Linked DNA regions of Shimia isoporae. The protein of the gene in region 1 interacts with the protein of each later gene in a pairwise test. Links are inferred from orthologs where the notes say so. Each region holds a gene or a part of one and is shown in the gene's direction. Other genes may lie near its edges.

The links.
Region 2: the proteins of trkA (region 1) and BXY66_RS17825 interact in binary tests that used the Escherichia coli proteins (3 or more experiments, as listed by UniProt). The link is inferred for Shimia isoporae from one-to-one orthologs.

Annotation. Positions count from the first base shown.
Region 1 is NZ_SMGR01000001.1:1,363,431-1,369,465, forward strand. Bases 2,766-5,611 are described here. They hold trkA (Trk system potassium transporter TrkA), read left to right. Parts: upstream 2,766-3,423; coding sequence 3,424-4,800; downstream 4,801-5,611. Other genes in these bases: BXY66_RS06705 (hypothetical protein), read right to left, coding at 2,766-2,819; BXY66_RS06710 (hypothetical protein), read right to left, coding at 2,834-3,301; BXY66_RS06720 (potassium transporter TrkG), read left to right, coding at 4,805-5,611. In the rest of the region: BXY66_RS06695 (sensor histidine kinase NtrY-like), read left to right, coding at 1-945; nitrogen assimilation response regulator NtrX, read left to right, coding at 942-2,369; more of BXY66_RS06705, read right to left, coding at 2,388-2,765; more of BXY66_RS06720, read left to right, coding at 5,612-6,035. UniProt on the Escherichia coli protein: Part of the constitutive potassium transport systems TrkG and TrkH. May regulate the transport activity of TrkG and TrkH systems. Binds to NAD(+) and NADH.
Region 2 is NZ_SMGR01000004.1:197,311-203,921, reverse strand. Bases 862-3,721 are described here. They hold BXY66_RS17825 (PTS sugar transporter subunit IIA), read left to right. Parts: upstream 862-1,989; coding sequence 1,990-2,454; downstream 2,455-3,721. Other genes in these bases: BXY66_RS17820 (sulfotransferase family 2 domain-containing protein), read right to left, coding at 2,496-3,721; hpf (ribosome hibernation-promoting factor, HPF/YfiA family), read left to right, coding at 1,379-1,948; lptB (LPS export ABC transporter ATP-binding protein), read left to right, coding at 862-1,133. Outside these bases: lipopolysaccharide transport periplasmic protein LptA, read left to right, coding at 1-372; more of lptB, read left to right, coding at 375-861; more of BXY66_RS17820, read right to left, coding at 3,722-3,920; BXY66_RS17815 (DUF5927 domain-containing protein), read right to left, coding at 3,927-5,624; BXY66_RS17810 (glycosyltransferase family 2 protein), read right to left, coding at 5,621-6,611. UniProt on the Escherichia coli protein: Seems to have a role in regulating nitrogen assimilation.

The DNA of each region.
Region 1 (6,035 bases):
TTTGGGGCCTTGTTGGATGAGTTGAAGTCCAGCGGGCGTGAAGTGGCTCAGCAAGAGATCAAGGTCACGAGGGCAGGGCGCCTGGAGAACCTGCTTGTCCGCATGTCTACGCGGAGGCGAGAGGATGGGTCACTGGAAGGGTATGTTGTCGCGTTTGATGATGTGACCGATCTTGTATCGGCACAGCGTATGGCGGCTTGGGGAGACGTGGCCCGCCGGATTGCTCATGAGATCAAGAACCCGCTGACACCAATTCAGCTCAGCGCTGAGCGTATAAAACGTAAGTTCGCTGCACAGGTTGGTGAGGATCGCGAGAAACTGGAGCAGATGACGGATGTGATCGTACGGCAAACAAATGATTTGCGTAGGATTGTGGACGAGTTTTCAAAGTTTGCGCGAATGCCTGAACCGGATCGCAAGAGCGTGGATCTGACGGAGTTGGTTCAGGGCGTTCTGTTGCTTCAGGAGTCCGGACAACCGGATGTCACGTTCAACGTTGACATCAAACCCGATCCCGTGATGGCCGAACTTGATGGAACGATGATAACGCAGGCGCTTACAAATCTCATCAAGAACGCGGGTGAAGCCATTGAAACTCTTCAAGAAAAGAAACCGGAGTTAGAGGTTTCCCCCGAGATCCGGATTGGTTTTCATCTAGAGGACGGGCAAGCCGTCGTCACAATTGCGGACAATGGTATCGGGCTGCCGGTCGATCGAGCGCGGCTGTTTGAGCCCTATGTGACGACCCGAGACAAGGGAACCGGTCTTGGTTTGCCGATTGTGAAAAAGATCATCGAAGAGCATGGCGGCCAGTTGGAACTGCTGGACGCGCCAAAGTTTGAAGGAAATTCGCACGTGGGCGCAATGGCGAAGGTCATGCTGCCGGTCCAGAAGGCAGGACCAAGCACGGGTGAGGGCAATGAGAAAGGTGAGTTGGCAGTATGAGTGACATTCTGATCGTAGATGACGAGCGCGACATTCGGGAATTGATATCCGATATTCTTGAAGACGAAGGTTTTGCTACGCGCAAGGCAGGCAATTCTGACGATGCCATGAAGGCCGTCACGGAAAAGCAGCCAGCGCTGATGATCCTCGATATCTGGCTCAAAGACAGCAACATGGATGGCATCGACATTCTGAAGGCCGTGAAGCGGGATTATCCAGAAGTGCCGGTCGTAATTATTTCCGGCCACGGGAATATCGAGATCGCCGTCGCAGCGATCAAACAGGGCGCGTATGACTTCATTGAGAAGCCATTCAATATCGACCAACTGATGGTAGTGATCCGCCGCGCAATGGAAACCAGCCGCTTGCGCCGCGAGAACACCGAATTGAAGCGACAGGACGGCGCGCCTTCGGAACTGATCGGCGAAAGCGCTTCGTTCCGTACGTTGGTGAGCCAACTGGAGAAGGTGACTCGATCCAATGGGCGCGTGATGCTGACAGGCCCAGCCGGTGTCGGCAAAGACGTGGCTGCGCGATTCATTCACGCGAACTCCAATCGGGCTTCGGGTCCCTTTGTGACGGTAAATTGTGCGGGCATGGATCCGGATCGCGTCGAGGAGATGTTGTTCGGCCGTGAAAGCGCTGAGCGGGGTGTTGAATCCGGGATGCTTGAGCAGGCACACGGTGGTATCATCTATTTCGACGAAGTCGCCGACATGCCGCTTGCCGCGCAATCGAAAATCCTGCGTGTGCTTGTGGACCAGCAATTCACCCGGGTTGGTGGCGCGGATAAGGTCAAGGTGGACCTGCGCGTAATTTCCTCGACAAACAAAGACCTTATGGCGGAGATTGATGCCGGCACATTCCGTGAAGAGTTGTTCCATCGCCTGAACGTTGTGCCAATCGCCGTGCCGTCGCTTGAAGAGCGTCGCGAGGACATTCCCGCGCTTGCAGAGCACTTTATCGCGGGGTTCAACGAACAGCAGGGGCTGCCACTTAGAGTGCTGAGCGAAGATGCAATCGCGCTTATGCAGACGATGGTTTGGCCGGGCAATGTGCGGCAACTCAAGAACCTGATCGAGCGTGTGCTGATCCTTGGCGAAGGCAGCGGAGAAATCGAGGCGGCCGAGTTGCCAGAAGAAGGCGGATCAGGCGGTGGAGATGACGGGCGCGTGGTGTTGTCCGGAGCCTTGGCTACTTTGCCCTTGCGTGAGGCACGTGAAGCGTTTGAAAGGGAATATTTGCTGACCCAGATCAACAGGTTTGGTGGCAACATCAGTCGGACCGCGAATTTTGTCGGCATGGAGCGCAGCGCTCTTCACCGAAAGCTAAAGTCGCTTGGTGTGGTTACGTCCAACAAATCAGGCGCTCGTGTCGCCCGAGTATCCGAGGAAGATGACGACGAAGCGCGCAAGGCCGGATGACGTCGGCCTTCGCTTTGCTTACAGCGGCTTGCTGAGATCAATCAGCACACGACCTCTGTCGGTGCGCATTCCGCATATATTCGGTGTCAAAGCAGGAAGTTTTGTCACTGGTGCAAAGCTGCGACCTGCGATTTGCTCATCTTTGCAGAACGGAATGGTCGCCCATTCATAGCCGCGGGCGATCATGCAACTGCGTGCGCCTTCGCGGCGTCTGGCTTCGTTGATGTCGTATTGTTCAATGCGGTGGCTGATAACGCGCCCCTGCGCGTCAAAAATCGGCACCCAGTCAGTCACAATTCGAGGTGGATAGCGGCTGGCGGCTTCCGAATTGCACGCACCTTGATCGATGTTGAGTTCAGTGCGGGTCACACCGGGTTTGTACATTTGACGAAAGTCCGTGCAACCGGCGATCAATGCAGCGACTGTGCAGATCAGGAGTGTTTTTTTCATATCCGCGCGTCCCTTCAAATCGGTTTGCTAAGGTCGATCAATGTGGAGCCGCCACCCTGGGTGCGCGCCGCACATATGTTCGGGCTTGCGCCGGAAGGCGGGCGGGAGACAGCTTGATATTGGCGTCCTGCCAATTGTTCTCTGGTACAAATTGGGTGAATGACTTGTCTGTAGCCTTTGAGCGTCATGCAATCACTCAGGTGTTGTGCACGAAGCGGTTCATTGGCGTCTCGGGCTTGTATGTAGCTGCCGCCCCAACCGGGATAACCGCCATAGAAAGCCCCGTATCCGCCGTAGCCCGGCACGGATTGAGTGAAGACCGCAGCCGGAAATAGCGCGTTGGCTTCTTGGCGGCATTCAACGAAATTGCGGTTGGCGGTGTCACTCGAAACATTGGGTTTTGTATAGCTTACAAGGGAGGTAGGCCCGCAGGCAGATACAACGATTCCCAGAATCGCGAGCGTTGCCGACAATCGAAGCATACTGGAACCCCCTGATAACACTTCAAAAGAAAGCCCGATTGGCATTCAAAGGTCAATGGTAGTGTTTGACGCGGAGAGAGGCTTCTGTCATTTCTTGGGCCGGAATCCGACGGGGAAAGCACATGAAGGTCATTATCTGCGGGGCCGGTCAGGTCGGGTGGCAAATTGCGCGCCATCTGTCAGGTGAGAACAACGATGTGACGGTCGTGGACAGCAATCCGGATCTTGTGCGTCGTGCAACCGATACGCTTGACGTTCAGGGCATCGCGGGGTTTGCGAGCTATCCCGAAATTCTGGATCGGGCGGGGGCCCGAGATGCGGACATGGTGATCGCGGCGACCTATTCCGATGAAGTCAACATGGTCACATGTCAGGTGGCCCATTCCGTTTTTTCGGTTCCCAGAAAAATCGCCCGCCTCCGCAGCCGCTCCTATTTGAACGTTGTTTACTCGGACCTTTACCGCCGTGAGCATATGCCCATCGACGTGGTGATTTCGCCGGAACTTGAAGTCGCCGAAGCAGCGCTCAAACGCTTCAGTGCGCCTCGGGCGTTCGACACCGAGATGTTCTTTGGTGGCAAAGTGCAGATGCTGGGCATTCATCTGGATGAAGACTGTCCGGTCGTGAACACGCCTTTGCGCCAGTTGACCGATCTGTTTTCAACGTTGCGTGCCGTTGTGGTTGGTGTACGCCGGCGCGGCAGTCTTTTTGCGCCGGAACCTGGTGACCAACTTTTTGTCGGGGACGAGATCTATGTCTTTACGTTCGCCGAGGATGTGGCTCGGACAATGGAAGTTTTCGGTAAAACTCAGCGCCATCAGGAACGGGCAATCATCATCGGCGGCGGCAACGTCGGCTTGATGGTTGCGCAGCGTCTGGAAACTCAGGCGCGACGTGTCAGAACCAAGGTGATCGAACGAGATCGCGCTACGGCGGAGAAGGCGGCAGAAGCTCTGGAGCGAACAATTGTGCTCAACGGCGACGGGTTGGACAGTGCGCTTTTGTCGGAGGCCGGTGTCGAACGCGCGGACGCGGTTCTTGCCGTTACAGACGATGACAAGACCAACATGCTGGCTTCCGTGCGCGCAAAAAGTGCGGGTTGTCCGTTGGCGATTGCGCTTATCAACGATCCGACATTGGCTCCTCTGATGCAGCCGTTGGACATTGATGCGTTCATCAATCCGCGGGCCACGACCGTTAGCTCGATCCTTCGTCACATCCGCCATGGGCGTGTAAAAGCAGTGTATTCCGTGGGAGATGCCGAGGCTGAAATCATCGAAGCTGAAGTCTTGTCTACATCGCCGATTGCGGGGCAGCTTCTTCGCGACATCGACTTTCCAGAGGGAGTGTTGATTGGTGCCATTCTCAAGGGGCAAGAGGTCCACAAGCCGCGCGGCGGCATTCGGATTGAAGAAGGTGACGTGATTGCGCTGTTCAGTCTGGCGGCTGACGTGCCCGAGGTAGAACGTTTGCTTCAAGTCTCGATCGACTTCTTCTGACGCCATGACTTCGCGCGATCTGAAACTGCCTCTGTTTCTCTATCTGGTCGCGGTGTCCGGAGTTGCGATGTACGCACCGGCGATTGTGGCATCTGTTCAGCGGTTTCATTTCATTGCCCGCATGTTTTTCTACAGCGGAACTTTGGTGCTGTTTGTTTGTGCACTGATTGCGCTCGCCTTGGCTGGAACGCAACGGTTTACGCGCACCGTCGACAATCTGCGCGCGCTATTTTTCGGCTTCACGATTTTGCCGGCGATCCTTGCGATCCCTTACTATGAGGCAATGGGATCCATCACCTTTGTCGAAGCTTATTTCGAGATGGTCAGTAGCCTGACCACGACCGGCGCCAGCGTGATCAAATACCCGGCCGCTGTGCCGGATGCGATCCATCTTTGGCGCGGGCTTGTCGGGTGGCTCGGCGGGCTCCTGATGTGGGTTGCGGCCTCGGCCATTTTTGCACCCCTTGCTCTTGGTGGATACGAAGTTACCGCGCTCGGGGAACCGGGTCAGGCAACGACTGGCAGAGGGCAGATGCAACGCGCCGATCCGATGAAGCGCTGGGTACGCAGTCTCCAGATACTGCTGCCGATCTACATTGGGTTGACGTTTGCGCTTGGTCTGATGCTTGTGGTCCTTGGCGAGCGGCCCCTTTCGGCGGTGATGAACGCAATGGCGACGATGTCGACAAGCGGTATCACAACGGCATTTGGCGTGTCCGAAGGGTTAGCGGGGATCGGCGGTGAAGTGGTCATTTTCCTGTTTCTGTTGTTTGCACTGTCCCGTGCGACGTTCTCGGCGGACACAGGAAATGTGCGCCGCGCCAACCTTTGGCACGATCCTGAACTACGGCTCGGGTTCCTGATTGTCGTGATTGTTCCTTCGTTCCTGTTTTTGCGACATTGGGGAACCGCCCTTAACGATGGTTCCATGAACGACGTTGTCAGCGCCGCGAAGGCGGCTTGGGGCGGTTTGTTTACAGTCTTGAGTTTCCTGACGACCACCGGGTTTGAAAGCGCGCAGTGGTCTGTGGCGCAGGAATGGTCGGGCTTGGGGACGCCGGGGTTCATCCTGATGTCGCTTGCGCTTGTCGGAGGCGGCGTCGCGACAACGGCCGGCGGTGTGAAGCTTTTGAGAGTATATGCACTTTACCTTCAAGGCCTTGGCGAGATGGAAAGGCTGGTGCATCCCTCCGTGGTTATTGGTAACCGCAAGGTCGGCCGTCGCCGCATTCGGC
Region 2 (6,611 bases), on another replicon or contig:
CCTGTCGAAGTCACCTCTGACAGCCTGTCCGTGAACCAAAACGACGGTAGCGCCGTGTTCATCGGCAACGTGGTCGTCATCCAGGGTGAGATGCGCATGACCGCCGACAAGGTGAACGTCTATTATCTCGAGGATCAGTCGGCGATCGAAAAGATGATCGCCGTTGGAGACGTGCTGCTTGTGCGCGGTCCAGATGCGGCGGAAGGAAACCGGGCGATCTACAGCCCGGAGGCCGGTACTGTGAAAATGTACGGGGACGTTCTCGTGGTGCAGGAAACCACGACCATCGCATCCGATCGCATGACAGTTCACCTCAACAATAACACCGCCGAAATGCACGGTCGCGTCAAAACCATTCTCAGGAACCAGTAGGCATGGCGAAACCTGATCTTGCTGTAACCGAAGGCCAATCCGGCTTGAAAGTTGAAAGCCTGCGCAAGGCTTATCGCAAGCGCGTTGTGATCCGTGATTTCTCAATGGTTCTGAACCGCGGCGAAGTCGTTGCGCTTCTTGGCCCAAATGGCAGCGGTAAGACCACCACCTTTTATGCGGTTGCAGGCCTGCTGCAGCCCGAGGGTGGACGTGTCTCCATCGACGGTCTCGACGTGACCACTTTGCCTATGTACCGCCGCGCGAAACTTGGCATCGGTTATCTTCCTCAGGAGATGTCGATCTTCCGCGGTCTCTCGGTTGAAGACAACATCACGGCGATTCTCGATATCACACAGAAGGATCGTCACAAACGCCGCGAACGACTTGAAGAATTGCTGTCGGAGTTCTCTATAGAGCATCTGCGTCGTGCGCCGGCACTGGCCCTTTCTGGCGGCGAACGTCGCCGTGTGGAAATCGCCCGCTGTCTGGCGGCGGAACCCAAATATCTCCTTTTGGATGAACCCTTTGCCGGTGTTGACCCCATCTCTGTGGACGACATCCGCCATCTGGTCGCCGATCTCAAAAAGCGCGGTATCGGGGTTCTGATCACCGACCACAATGTACGTGAAACCTTGGAAATCGTTGATCGCGCCTACATTCTGCATGACGGCAAGGTGCTGATGAACGGCACACCGGCAGAAGTCGTGGAAAACGAAAACGTCCGGCGCGTCTATCTCGGTGATAACTTTAAAATTTCCTGAGCTGGTCCCGTCAATCCGGCGGCATATTTTCGCGAAAATTGATCGGCATCATTGACTCTGAGCGGCCGGAATACTCAAATGTAGTCATGACAGTTCAGCCACCCTTTGCTGTGTTTCTGGCGACCCTTGATAAAAGGGCGACCCGCACACAGGGGTGCAAACCGTCACATTCCAGCATTCGGACCTGAAGCAATTCACGGGGCAATTTGGCCCGTGGTCCGACATGTCATCGAAAAGGAGACAGGATGCGCTATCAAATTACCGGAAAACAAATCGACGTCGGCGAGGCCCTGCAGACCCATGTAAAGACCGAGTTGAATGATATCCTCGACAAATATGCGGGACGACCTACTGACGCGAATGTTGTTTTTTCCAAAAGCGCCCACGAATACGTTTGCGAAGCCACTGTCCACCTGTCCACGGGGCTGACTGCTCAGGCCAAAGCACATGCCACTGAAATTTATGCCGCATTCGATCAATGTGGCGCGAAAATGGACAAACAACTGCGCAGATATAAGCGCAGGCTGAAGGACCACCACAAGGAACGTCAGGACCCGGTTGAACTTTTGGGCGCATCCTCGTATATCCTCGCGCCTGAAACCGAAGAACATGAGGCCGAGCCCGAAACACTGCAGCCAGTAATCGTCGCCGAGATGGAGACTAAGATCCCCTCTCTGAGCGTCGGCGAAGCCGTGATGCAGATGGAACTTGCCGGAGCGCCTGTGCTGGTCTTCAAAAACGAAAGCAAAGGTGGATTGAACGTGGTCTATCGCCGTGATGACGGCAATATAGGCTGGGTTGATCCTCAGACATAAAGCGATTGGGGGCATCTCCCCGGTCCGGAGTTACAGGCAAGATGGACCTTTCAACGATCCTCAAGCCAGAGGCGGTCAAAGTTGTTACGGCCGCCTCAAGCAGGAAGCGTTTGCTTCAGGAATTCGGCGACCTCGGGGCGTCCGCCTATGGCTTGTCCGCGTCTCGCGTCGTGGAAGCTTTGCAAGACCGGGAAAACCTCGGCCCCACCGGTGTTGGCAAGGGGGTTGCCCTTCCGCATGCCCGTCTCAAGGACATCGACAGTGTCCTCGGTGCGTTCATCCTTTTGGAAAAGCCCGTAGATTTCAACGCAGTAGACCGACAGCCGGTCGACATCGCATTCGCGCTCTTTGCGCCCGAGGACGCAGGAGTGGAACACTTGAAAGCGCTTGCGCGTGTATCGCGCAGCCTACGCGACGCAGCCATTTGCGCCAAGTTGCGCGCCAACCAGGATGCCAGCACCCTGTTCGCGATCCTGACTGAAGACGACAAGGTTCAGGCGGCGTAAACGCACGCCAACCGATGCCTAACGGTCCGCTCGTCGCGCCGCTAACGCCAGGCTTCAAACCCGAAAATCAGATAGTCCCGCTGGTAGATGTCTCGGACACGGGCTTCGATTTCCTCATCGTAGATCGCATCCAGCGGCACCGGTGTGTCCGGTGCAGCAGCATCAGGATCAGGCACGGAAGACCGTCCCACCTGCATGGCGAGCGCTGGCAAATAGCTGGCCATCTCTTCTTCACGGATGATCATGTCCGGTAACGCCATGTCCCCGAATCCCTGCACAGCACCAGACTGAGTCGCCCAATGCGCATCCTGCCTAATACTGGTCTGACCAAGGAGATTCGCTTTCACAAAATCCAGAAACGCCAGAAACGCCTCCCGGTGAGCCGAAACATCGTAGTCCGACCCGGGCCCGTCCTTCGGGATCGGCAGCTTGTAGACCTTGCGCAGCGTATTCCGGATCTTGGTATAGCTCCCCTCGCCGGTTTTCAGAATGCGGTCGCAAAAAGCAGCGTGAACTCGCGGCACGGGATGACGCACCACGGTAAAGGTTCTGTGGCCCTTGTTGCCGCGCTTCCATTTCCGAAGTGATTTCTGATTGAAATCCGTCAAAAGCCCCGAGGTTGGCACCTCATCCAGCCCGGCAAGCCATGAGGCAACCTCGGCCTCCGGTCCGGACCGCACAGGCATGTAAAGCAACGGCACAACAGCCCCTGCAAGATAACTTGGAACCACCGCGCCACGACGCGGCTCAAAATTCGGCGTTCGGTTCAGATTAAATCGATCAAGTTCCGCCAAAGCCAAGGACACATCGGCGAAATTTGAGACTTTTTCCGACAGCGCGCTCGGGTTCTGTCGCTTCAAAGACGTGTCGAGCGCAGGAAGGCTTTCTTCCACACCGAGATACCGCGCGAGACCATTCATCACGGCCACATCCTGAAGATCTTCGTACGCCACATAAAACGCCGTCTGGCCACTCGTCTGAAGTGCCTTCATCAGCGTGACTTGAAAATCCTGCAATTCTTCCACGTGACGTTTGAACTCGACCCCGTCAAACCGCACTTTACTGTCGCGTCGGCGGCGCACATCAGTCAGCTTCCACTGACCAGTTGCTTGTGCAATTTTCCAACTCACGTAGCTGTCCAGAGGGTTGCGCGTCAGAACAATCTTGGCACAACGCTGGTCGTTGAGAATTGTCTCAAGTATGCGCGGATCATGATCGTGGAAGTAGCGGAACCCAGACATCAGGCCAGCTTCGTCTTTGATCGCCCGTAGTAGAACCATCGGATCAGCGGTGCGCTGCTCAAGCGTCACGCCAAGAACATCATCTCGGTTGGGATAACCAATAAAATGTGGATTGAACGCCTCACCATGGCAGCTCAATCCCTCAAACGCATTGATATTGGTTTCCAGAAAATTGGACCCGGTGCGCATCTCTGCGAACACCACAAAATAATCGAACTTGGACATGGGTCTTTACTGCACCAGATAGGGTTTTCGGGGCGGCTTCTTTTGCCCCGTTTCAGGCTGCTCAACAGGGAAATCACCCATCAGGTACGGGTGCATCCCCTGGTTTTTCAGGTTTTGCAGGAATTGGCCAAATCCACTCAGGTCCGTCATTCGCGGCGCTTCCGACAGCCGCCTCGCGCGATCCATACCGATCTCGTCAATAATGGTCTGCAACGGCTCCATTGGCGCTTCGATGAATTCGGCCATTGTCCATATCCGCACACGCGCCTTGGCATAGGGAGAGCGCAATGCATAAAGCTGGTCATTCTCCAGTTTCTGCAAACGAGCGGCTTCGGCACGAATGTCTGTAAAGTTCAGGTTTGACTTGAACAACGGAACGGCCCAGGCACCGGAAATCACGCTGACCTGCGCATTGGGATCTTTGGCAATAAACCAGATAGGCGTGCCTTCATCCCTTGGGCCGACCTGAAAACACTGACGTTCCCCGCGTGTGTTCCAGATCAGGTTCGACAGAAACGCAATCGAGTTGTAATCCCGCAGCTTCGGTGAACTGCTCAGTGCGCCGTTTATCACCCGCTGCCGACCGGAAAATTCGGCCCGTTCCGGTGCAAAAATGTGTCCGTGAACCTGCGTACCGGTTGCGCGCGCAAGCCACGTCTCGAAGTCTTCGAACAACTCGGCAAAACCGTGAAACACAGAATAGCGCCCGAAGGTCATGCCGTTTTCCCAACCCTCGTTGGGATAGCGGCTCTGCATATAAAGGCCGGTCCGACCTTTTGTTCGACGTTCCACAGCTTTGGCAAAAATTCTGTCAATCTTTGCCGGATTCGGCTCGCTCATCTTGATCGCGCCTTCAGGATCTCGAAGAAAACCGTTGTACAGCTTGCCCGCCTTGGGCCAGATTTTTCGCGCGACGAAACAATCAGACCGCCGCAGAAGCTGTAGGTGGTCATCATAGAAAATATGCGGCTTACCCTGAAAGTCGAACTTGGACAGCGTCAGAGATCGGCTTTCAATCTTGGTCGAATAAAGGCGCGCCAGCGTCTGGAAATAGCTTTCGTCGGGAATCCAGACTCGGCTGAAATACTTGTCGAAGGTATCACGTTCGGGGTCTTCAAGGATGGCGGACAACGTCTGTCGGGTCAGACACCACCATTGGCTTCCCATATGGGGCACGATCCCGTGCGGGATACGTCGCTTGATGCGCAGGAAACGTTGAATATCGACCCACTTATCGAACAGGTACCGATTACGCTTCCACGAAAACGGGAAATGTAGCGTGAACCGCTCCGCATCAAGTCCACCCACAGTCCACGGCACATCCGCTGTTGTTGCGCTTTCGATAAAGTCGGTGCGAGGACGCGATTTCAGGTAGTCCTTTAATTCCTCTACCGGACGCAAAGGCAGACACGACCCAGAAGTCAGATAGATGTGTCGTACCTCGGGAAATTCTTCCAACATCATTTCCGATGCTGATTGCGACGCCGCTACAAGACCCCACGCACCCCACTCGCACTTGTGGCGTTTGCAGAATTTCACATCCGCCAGATCGCCAAGGGATTTGACGAACTTTTTATATGCTTTGGGCTTAACCGAAGCATCCACGTGTATCACCACCGGACACCCGTATTTGTTCCAGTGACGCGCCACTTGCTCGGCACGACCGAACGCGGTGTGTACCAGCATCAAAATCCCGACGCTCATGCCCAGTTTCCTTTGGACATAAGCCCCAGAATCTCAAGTTGGCGCCAGTTGATGTATTTCTCACTCCACTTGCACCAAAGTTCGGGATTATCGCGCAATCGCTCGGCGTAGGCCTTGTACTCAACACTCGCGGAATAATGCTGATTACGCAGCAGCTCTTCTTCGGCTTTGGCCGTGAACGTGTCGAGGAACTTTGCATGTAGCAAAAGTCCGGATGCTTTCTCCCCGCCCCATTCATCGTAAACCTGGTTAAGTCCACGCGGCAGTAGCATGTGCGTGGAACTCACGTAGGCATACCGGCGGTTCCACTTAACAAGCGGAATCTTGTTCAATGCAGGAGCAAGTTCGGGCGTATCAGGAAAAAAGACCCGAGAACGCGGCCCACCCTGAATCCACAGGTTTCCATACGCTGAATTCTTGGACATCGTATAGTTGCCCGCATCAAACCAGCAGGCGATATCCAGCGGATCTTGTCCTTCGCGATAAGGCTGTTCTGTGATTGGACCACGCGGATACATATCCAGCAACATCGCCGAAAACGACTTGATCGAAGAAGCATCCAGCCAATCTGTCAGCGCCTTGATCGGACGGGTATCGCAGAACGGATAGATAAAAAATTCATCCGGATCGACAACCAGACACCAATGGTTATGCGCATAGCGAAGCTGCAACCAGTTCAGCCAGTCCACGCCAAAACGAGATTTCTTGTAACTGTTCCGGGTATGCCAAACCGAAACATCCGGTTGCTCGGACAGATACTCCAGCGATCCATCGTCGCTGTCATTGTCCACGATCAGGAAATGATCGACACCTTTGTCCCGATAGTACTCAAGGAAGAATGGAAGGCGGATTTGCTCGTTGCGCTGCGTGGAAAACAGCAGCAAATCGTTGCGCTTGATCTGCCCTGTGCGATTGACAATCGACCGCAGCTCACGCCGCTTGCGGATCGCGCGCGCCAACCGATACCGGCGTCTGACCCGAAGGCGA